Actinoalloteichus hymeniacidonis: one gene and its partner. The protein of the gene in region 2 binds, or shares a complex with, the protein of the main gene of each other region. Links are inferred from orthologs where the notes say so. Each region holds a gene or a part of one and is shown on either strand. Other genes may lie near its edges.

Region 1 (3,390 bases), 3.6 Mb from region 2 along the record:
ACTTGCCCGACGCGTTGGCCCCGAAGATGCCCGCGACCCGAACCGTGTCCGGCACCGGGCCGTCGGACTTCGGCTGTCCCCGACCTCGTACCGCGACAAGCGACAACTCCTGCTCGTCGCGCAGCGAACGGTGGTTGGCCACGCGGAAGCGAAGCAGCATCACGGTCTCCTCAGGTCGCCAACGACCTAAGCATGCAGTTTCGTAGCGAGTTACGACACAAACTTTCGTAACACGTTAGTTTGATGCATCAACCACGCAGAGCTACAGCTTCGTCATCGGGACATTGCCGATCAGCATGAGCTTGACGCGGCCCGCCGTGCCGAAGTCGATGGTGGCCGTGGTGCGTGGGCCGCTGCCGTCGGTGGCGACCACCTTGCCGAGGCCGTACTTGTCGTGGCTGACCCGGTCGCCGATGTCGAGCTTCATCGGCACCGCGTTCGCCGCGCTACCTCGGCCGAAGCCGCCGAAACCGGTCGTCCGCATCCCGCTCGATGCGAGCGAGGCCTGCGCCGAGCCCGAACCGCCGAAGCTGGAACCCGAACCGGAACGACTACCCCACCGGGAGGCGACCTGCGGCGCGTGCTGTTCCGGCGCGACCCGCCGCCAGTCGATCAGATCGGCGGGGATCTCCTCCAGGAAACGTGATTCCGGGTTGGTCATCGGCTGTCCCCAAGCGGATCGCACCACCGCCCGCGACAGATACAGCCGTTGCCGCGCCCTGGTGATCCCGACGTAGGCGAGCCTGCGTTCCTCCGCCGCCTCGGCCGCGTCCCCCAGGGCTCGCTGGTGCGGGAAGATCCCGTCCTCCCAGCCGGTGCAGAACACCGCCGGGAACTCCAGGCCCTTGGCGGTGTGCAGGGTCATCAACGTGACCACGCCGTCCGAGCCCTCTTCGGCGCCCGGCACCGAGTCGGCATCGGCGACCAAGGCGACCCGTTCCAGGAAGGCCGCCAACGAGCCTGCGGGCGCCCCCGCGTCCGCCGCATCCAGGTCGGCGTCCTCGGCCGGCTCCGTCGGATCGCTCGCCGTCGTGCCCGCTTCCTGCGATTCGACCTCGGACTCGGCACTCTCGACCGTTGCCTCGGCGGCCTGTGCCTGCTGCACGAACTCCCGCGCAACGGTGACCAGCTCGGTCAGGTTCTCCACCCGCGAGGCGTCCTGCAGGTCATCGCTGTTCTCCAGCCCCGCCCGATAGCCGGTCCGCTCCAGAACCGCTTCCAGGATCTCCGCGACGTCACTGCCCGCCGCCAGGTCCGCCCGCAACCCGTCCATCAGCTCGACGAAGCCTGCGATGGCCTTCTGCGCCCGCGAGTTGAGCAAGGTCACCCGGCCGTCCGAGGCGGCGCGCAATGCCGAGGAGAAGCCGATCCCCTGCTGTTCGGCGTACACCGAGACGACCGCCTCCGCGCGATCGCCGATTCCGCGCTTGGGGACGTTGAGAATGCGCCGCAGCCCCACCGAGTCGTCCGGATTATCCAGCGCACGCAGGTAGGCCAGCGCGTCCCGCACCTCACGTCGCTCGTAGAACCGCACGCCGCCGACCACCCGATACGGCAGGCCGAGCCGGATGAAGATCTCCTCGAACACCCGGGACTGGTTGTTGGTCCGGTAGAAGACGGCGATGTCGCCGTTGCCGACCTCGCCCGCATCGACCAGCCGGTCGATCTCCCTGGCGACGAACGCCGCTTCGTCGTGCTCGTTGTCGGCGACGTAGCCGACGATCTTCTCGCCGTCGCCGGAATCGGTCCACAGCCGCTTGTCGCGACGATCCGGATTACGGGCGATCACCGCGTTGGCCGCGGCCAGGATCGTCTGGGTGGACCGATAGTTCTGCTCGAGCAGGATGGTGCGTGCCTCGGGGTAGTCGCGTTCGAACTCGACGATGTTGCGGATCGTCGCGCCTCGGAAGGCATAGATCGACTGATCCGCATCGCCCACCACGCACAGTTCGGCGGGCGGCACCGCAGGCCCTTGATCGCCGGTTGCGCCGCCGACCAGCTCGCGGACCAGCACGTACTGCGCGTGGTTGGTGTCCTGGTACTCGTCGACCATGATGTGCCGGAAACGCCGCCGGTAGTGGCCTGCCACATCGGGAAAGGTCTGCAACAAGTCGACGGTGCGCAGGATCAGGTCGTCGAAGTCCAGCGCGTTGCTGGAGCTCAACCGTCGCTGATAGGCGGCGTAGACCTCGGCCACCTTGCGCTGCAACTCGTCCGCGGCCTGCTCCGCGGCCTCCGCAGGCGAGATGAGTTCGTTCTTGAGGTTGGAGATGTGCACCGACAGGGTCCGGGCCGGGTAGCGCTTGGAATCCAGGTCGAGATCACGGGCTACCTGGGTGATCAGCCGCTTCGAGTCGTCACTGTCGTAGATCGAGAAGTTCGAGTTCGCCGAGGCATCCGCCGCCTCGCCCGCGAGCAGGGTTCGCAGTGCCCTGGACTCGCGACGCAGCAGCCGCGCGCACATCGAGTGGAAGGTCGAGACCCACATCAGGTTGGCCCGAGGACCCACCAGGCCCGCGACCCGCTCCTTCATCTCGGCGGCGGCCTTGTTGGTGAAGGTGATGGCGAGGATCTGACCGGGGTGGACGTCGCGCTCGGCCAACAGGTATCCGATGCGACTGGTCAACACCCGGGTCTTGCCCGATCCGGCACCCGCGACCACGAGCAGCGGGCTCCCCTGGTGCGTCACCGCCTGATGCTGCTGTGGGTTCAGGCCCGCGAGCAGGTCCGCCGAATTCACGTTGCGGGGCGGCCGGGCGGAGGTGGACGCGTCTGGAGAAAGCTCGAACAGGGTGCTCATCGACACTCCACGGTACAGGCCGGAGTGGGTCCTCCCCTCCCGCGCGCATGGCGGCCGGCGCCTCTGCCTACCGCATCGGACCGACGACCCCGTCGCCGCCCCGGCGGTGATCGACGGACCCGTCCGGGTCGACGACTTAGCGCGACGAGTCGGTTACTGGATGCGATTCGACGGCGCAGCTGGTCGACCCGGGTGCGTCGGGGATATCCCGAGGCATCCCCGATGACTGCTTCCGGTGTGTTCCCGATGTGACCACGCTCATCTGCGCGCACAGTAGATGGACCGAATCTCGAAGGAGCTTCTCTGTGTCGCAGTCTCCCCGCCCCATGACGAAGGAAGACGGTGCGTGATGCCCGACTTCGTGAGCAACTTCGTCGAGTACCTCGCCTCGCTGGATCCCGCCGTCTTCCTGGTCGGCCTTCTGGTCATCATGATCTTGGAGACCTCGCTGCTGGTGGGGTTGGTCGTGCCGGGGGATGTCGCGGTCCTGATCGCAGCGGCCACCCTGGGCTGGGAATACGGTCTGCTCATCGCGACCATCGGCTTCGTGGGCACGCTCATCGGGCAGTCCGGCGGCTACCTGATCGGCA
Region 2 (3,287 bases):
CCGGCCGGACCGTCCTCGTCCACCTCGCGCAGCTCGACCGCCCCGGCCTGCACGAGTGTCTCGACATGCGCCCTGGCGCGTGCCTTCTGCTCGTCCTTGTCGGTGGCTCCCCTGCCCACGTTGACATCGAGGTGCACTCGGTTCTTCACCTGTTGCGGGGGAAGGTTTGCGGCTCGAGCGAAGTCCGCCCAGGTCGCGAAGCCCGCAGGCGGCGGCTCCAATTCGTAGCGCAGCGCTCGGGCCCAGAATGCGGCGAGGCGTGCCGGGTCGGTGGCATCGAAGGTCACCTGGAAATCGATACTCGAACTCTCATCTCGCCGCCGAGGCTAACCCGCGCGCCCGACAACGATGCCGATCGACAACGGCGTCGGGTGAAGCGCGGAAAAGCCTCATGGCGGGCGCTCGCGACGGCGTCGGCCCGAGGATCAGGACAAGCCCGCCGCGTCCATCGCCCGAAGTTCCTTCTTGAGGTCGGCGATCTCGTCGCGCAGTCGACCCGCCAGTTCGAACTGCAACTCGCGAGCCGCACTCATCATCTGATCGGTGAGCTGTTGGACGAGATCGGCCAGCTCCGCTCGCGGCATCGAGCCGGTGTCGCGGTCGACCAGCACCCCCGAGCTGCCCCGTGGCTGCCCCCGCTCCCCCACCGGTTTGCGACCCCGCGAGGCGTTGCGTCCACCGACCTCGGTGCTGCCCGCGGTGTCCTCGGCCTCGGTGTAGACCTGATCGAGGATGTCGGCGATCCGCTTGCGCAACGGCTGTGGATCCAGGCCCCGTTCCTCGTTGTAGGCGATCTGCTTCGCCCGCCTGCGGTCGGTCTCCTCGATGGCGCGTTGCATCGAGTCGGTGATCCGGTCGGCGTACATGTGGACCTCGCCGGAGACGTTGCGCGCCGCCCGCCCGATGGTCTGGATCAAGCTGGTCCCCGACCGCAGGAAACCCTCCTTGTCCGCATCGAGGATCGCCACCAGGGAGACCTCCGGCAGGTCGAGTCCCTCGCGCAGCAGGTTGATCCCGATCAGCACGTCGAACTCGCCGAGTCGCAGCTGTCGCAACAGCTCGATCCGGCGCAGCGTGTCGACCTCCGAGTGCAGGTAGCGGACGCGGATGCCCAGTTCCAGCAGGTAGTCGGTCAGGTCCTCGGCCATCTTCTTCGTCAGCGTGGTGACCAGCACCCGCTCATCGCGCTCGGCGCGCACCCGGATCTCGTGCACCAGATCGTCGATCTGGCCCTCGGTGGGTTTGACCAGCACCTTCGGGTCGACCAACCCCGTCGGTCGAATCACCTGCTCGACGAACTCGCCTCCCGTCTGGCCGAGCTCGAACGGCCCGGGCGTTGCGGAGAGGTACACGGTCTGACCGATGCGATCGGAGAACTCCTCCCAGGTCAGCGGCCGGTTGTCCAACGCACTGGGCAACCGGAAGCCGTGGTCGACCAGGGTGCGCTTACGCGAGGCGTCGCCCTCGTACATCCCGCCCACCTGCGGCACCGTCACATGCGACTCGTCCATGACGAGGAGGAAGTCCTCGGGGAAGTAGTCGATCAGGGTCGCGGGGGCCGAGCCCGGCTCGCGGTCGTCCATGAAACGCGAGTAGTTCTCGATTCCGGAGCAGAAGCCGACCTGGCGCATCATCTCGATGTCGTAGGCGGTGCGCATCCGAAGTCGCTGGGCCTCCAGCAGCTTGCCTCGGTGCTCCAGGCTCGTCAGCTGGGTCTCCAGCTCGCCCTCGATCGCGCGAATGGCCTTCTCCATCCGCCCGGGACCCGCCACATAGTGCGTGGCCGGGAAGATCCGCACCTCGGTCAGATCCCGCACCACGTCGCCGGTGAGCGGGTGCAGGTAGTACAGCTTGTCGATCTCGTCGCCGAAGAACTCGATCCGTACGGCCAGCTCCTCGTAGGCGGGGATCACCTCGACGGTGTCGCCCCGAACACGGAAGGTGCCCCTGCTGAACGCCAGGTCGTTGCGTTCGTACTGGACGTCGACCAGGGTGCGCAGCAGCAGGTCCCGATCCACCTCCTGGCCGACCGCCAAGGGGATCGACCGATCGAGGTAGGACTGCGGCGTACCCAAGCCGTAGATACAGGAGACGGACGCGACCACGATGACATCGCGCCTGGTCAACAGGCTCATCGTCGCCGAGTGCCGCAGCCGCTCGACATCCTCGTTGATCGAGGAGTCCTTCTCGATGAAGGTGTCGGTCTGCGGGACGTAGGCCTCTGGTTGGTAGTAGTCGTAGTAGCTGACGAAGTACTCCACCGCGTTGTCCGGGAAGAATCCACGCAGCTCGTTGGCCAGCTGGGCGGCCAGGGTCTTGTTCGGCGCCATCACCAACGTCGGGCGCTGCACCTTCTCCACCAGCCACGCCGTGGTGGCCGACTTTCCGGTACCCGTCGCGCCGAGCAGTACGACGTCGCGCTCGCCCGCCTCGAGGCGCTTCTCCAGCTCGGCGATCGCCTGTGGCTGGTCGCCCGCGGGTTCGTAATCACTGACGACGCGGAACCGACCGTCCGAACGCGGGATATCGCTGATCGGACGGAACTGGGAGGAGGCGGTCACCGGTGCATCTGCCACGACGACAGGGTAGGCCTGCCCTCCGACACGCACCGCTGCCGCCGGGCGGCAGACGCCTGGGAGCGCAGCGCGTCGGGCGTGACAATCCGCCACACAGCCCCGAATCCGCCGTGAGCCCGCCGACTCGGGTGTGAGCAAGGCAACGCTCGCGTGGATGGGGATCAGGTCGGGCCGACGACGGCCTCTGACGGTCGGCGAGCCCTCGTGTTCGAAGAGTGGCCACACCGACATCGCGCTTACCCGAACGGGGGATCACACTACGGTCACGAATTAGGCAGTATGGGTGTATGAGCGTCGAGGTCCGGATCGCGCCGCACATCCATCCGCCCAAGGTCGAGACGTTCGACCTGGAAGACATGACGAACGTGGATCCCAAGGGGATCGTTCGCGCTGTCGATCATTTCGAGGTGCATCCGTTCGGGCTGTATCTGGCTCGCCAGGTGGTCGGACATCATCGGATCGCCTATCTCAAATCCTGGTTGTTGCCGGAACTCGGCCTACGGATCACCGATTACGACCTACACGCGAGCGCGACACCCGACTGCGATCTCTATCTGGATCTCGTGTCGATCACCTCGGAGCAAAATCGGTGGACCACGGTCGACCACTACCTCGATCTACTCGTGTGGACCGGACGCGGAGTCACCGTGGTGGATTCCGACGAGTTGTTGGCCGCTCTCGCCGCCGACCTGCTCGACACGGGCAGCGCGC

Evidence for each region.
Region 1: the proteins of uvrB (region 2) and BKA25_RS02580 are in contact, whole or in part, in a crystal structure (PDB 7EGT), measured with the Thermus thermophilus proteins. The link is inferred for Actinoalloteichus hymeniacidonis from one-to-one orthologs. Residues at the interface, in WP_096411307.1 of Thermus thermophilus: Glu23, Leu25, Arg26, Asp27, Gly28, Glu29, Arg30, Phe31, Arg55, Glu326, Asp327, Phe328, Glu379, Ser382, Gln383, His398, Gly400, Arg401; in WP_096412145.1 of Thermus thermophilus: His654, Arg656, Phe657, Gln666, Asp668, Glu669, Lys680, Arg681, Leu682, Ser683, Lys685, Tyr686, Ala687.

The regions. Positions count from the first base shown.
Region 1 is NZ_JACHIS010000001.1:557,259-560,648, reverse strand. Bases 32-3,106 are described here. They hold BKA25_RS02580 (UvrD-helicase domain-containing protein), read right to left. Parts: upstream 2,801-3,106; coding sequence 263-2,800; downstream 32-262. Other genes in these bases: BKA25_RS02585 (AAA family ATPase), read right to left, coding at 32-160. Outside these bases: more of BKA25_RS02585, read right to left, coding at 1-31; BKA25_RS02575 (DedA family protein), read left to right, coding at 3,150-3,390. UniProt on the Escherichia coli protein: A helicase with DNA-dependent ATPase activity. Unwinds DNA duplexes with 3'-5' polarity. Translocates on single-stranded DNA with 3'-5' polarity. Initiates unwinding more efficiently from a nicked substrate than double-stranded DNA.
Region 2 is NZ_JACHIS010000001.1:4,110,765-4,114,051, forward strand. The notes cover bases 2-2,973. They hold uvrB (excinuclease ABC subunit UvrB), read right to left. Parts: upstream 2,577-2,973; coding sequence 426-2,576; downstream 2-425. Other genes in these bases: BKA25_RS16930 (VOC family protein), read right to left, coding at 2-287; BKA25_RS16940 (ribonuclease FAU-1 family protein), read left to right, coding at 2,864-2,973. Also shown: more of BKA25_RS16930, read right to left, coding at 1-1; more of BKA25_RS16940, read left to right, coding at 2,974-3,287. UniProt on the Escherichia coli protein: The UvrABC repair system catalyzes the recognition and processing of DNA lesions. A damage recognition complex composed of 2 UvrA and 2 UvrB subunits scans DNA for abnormalities.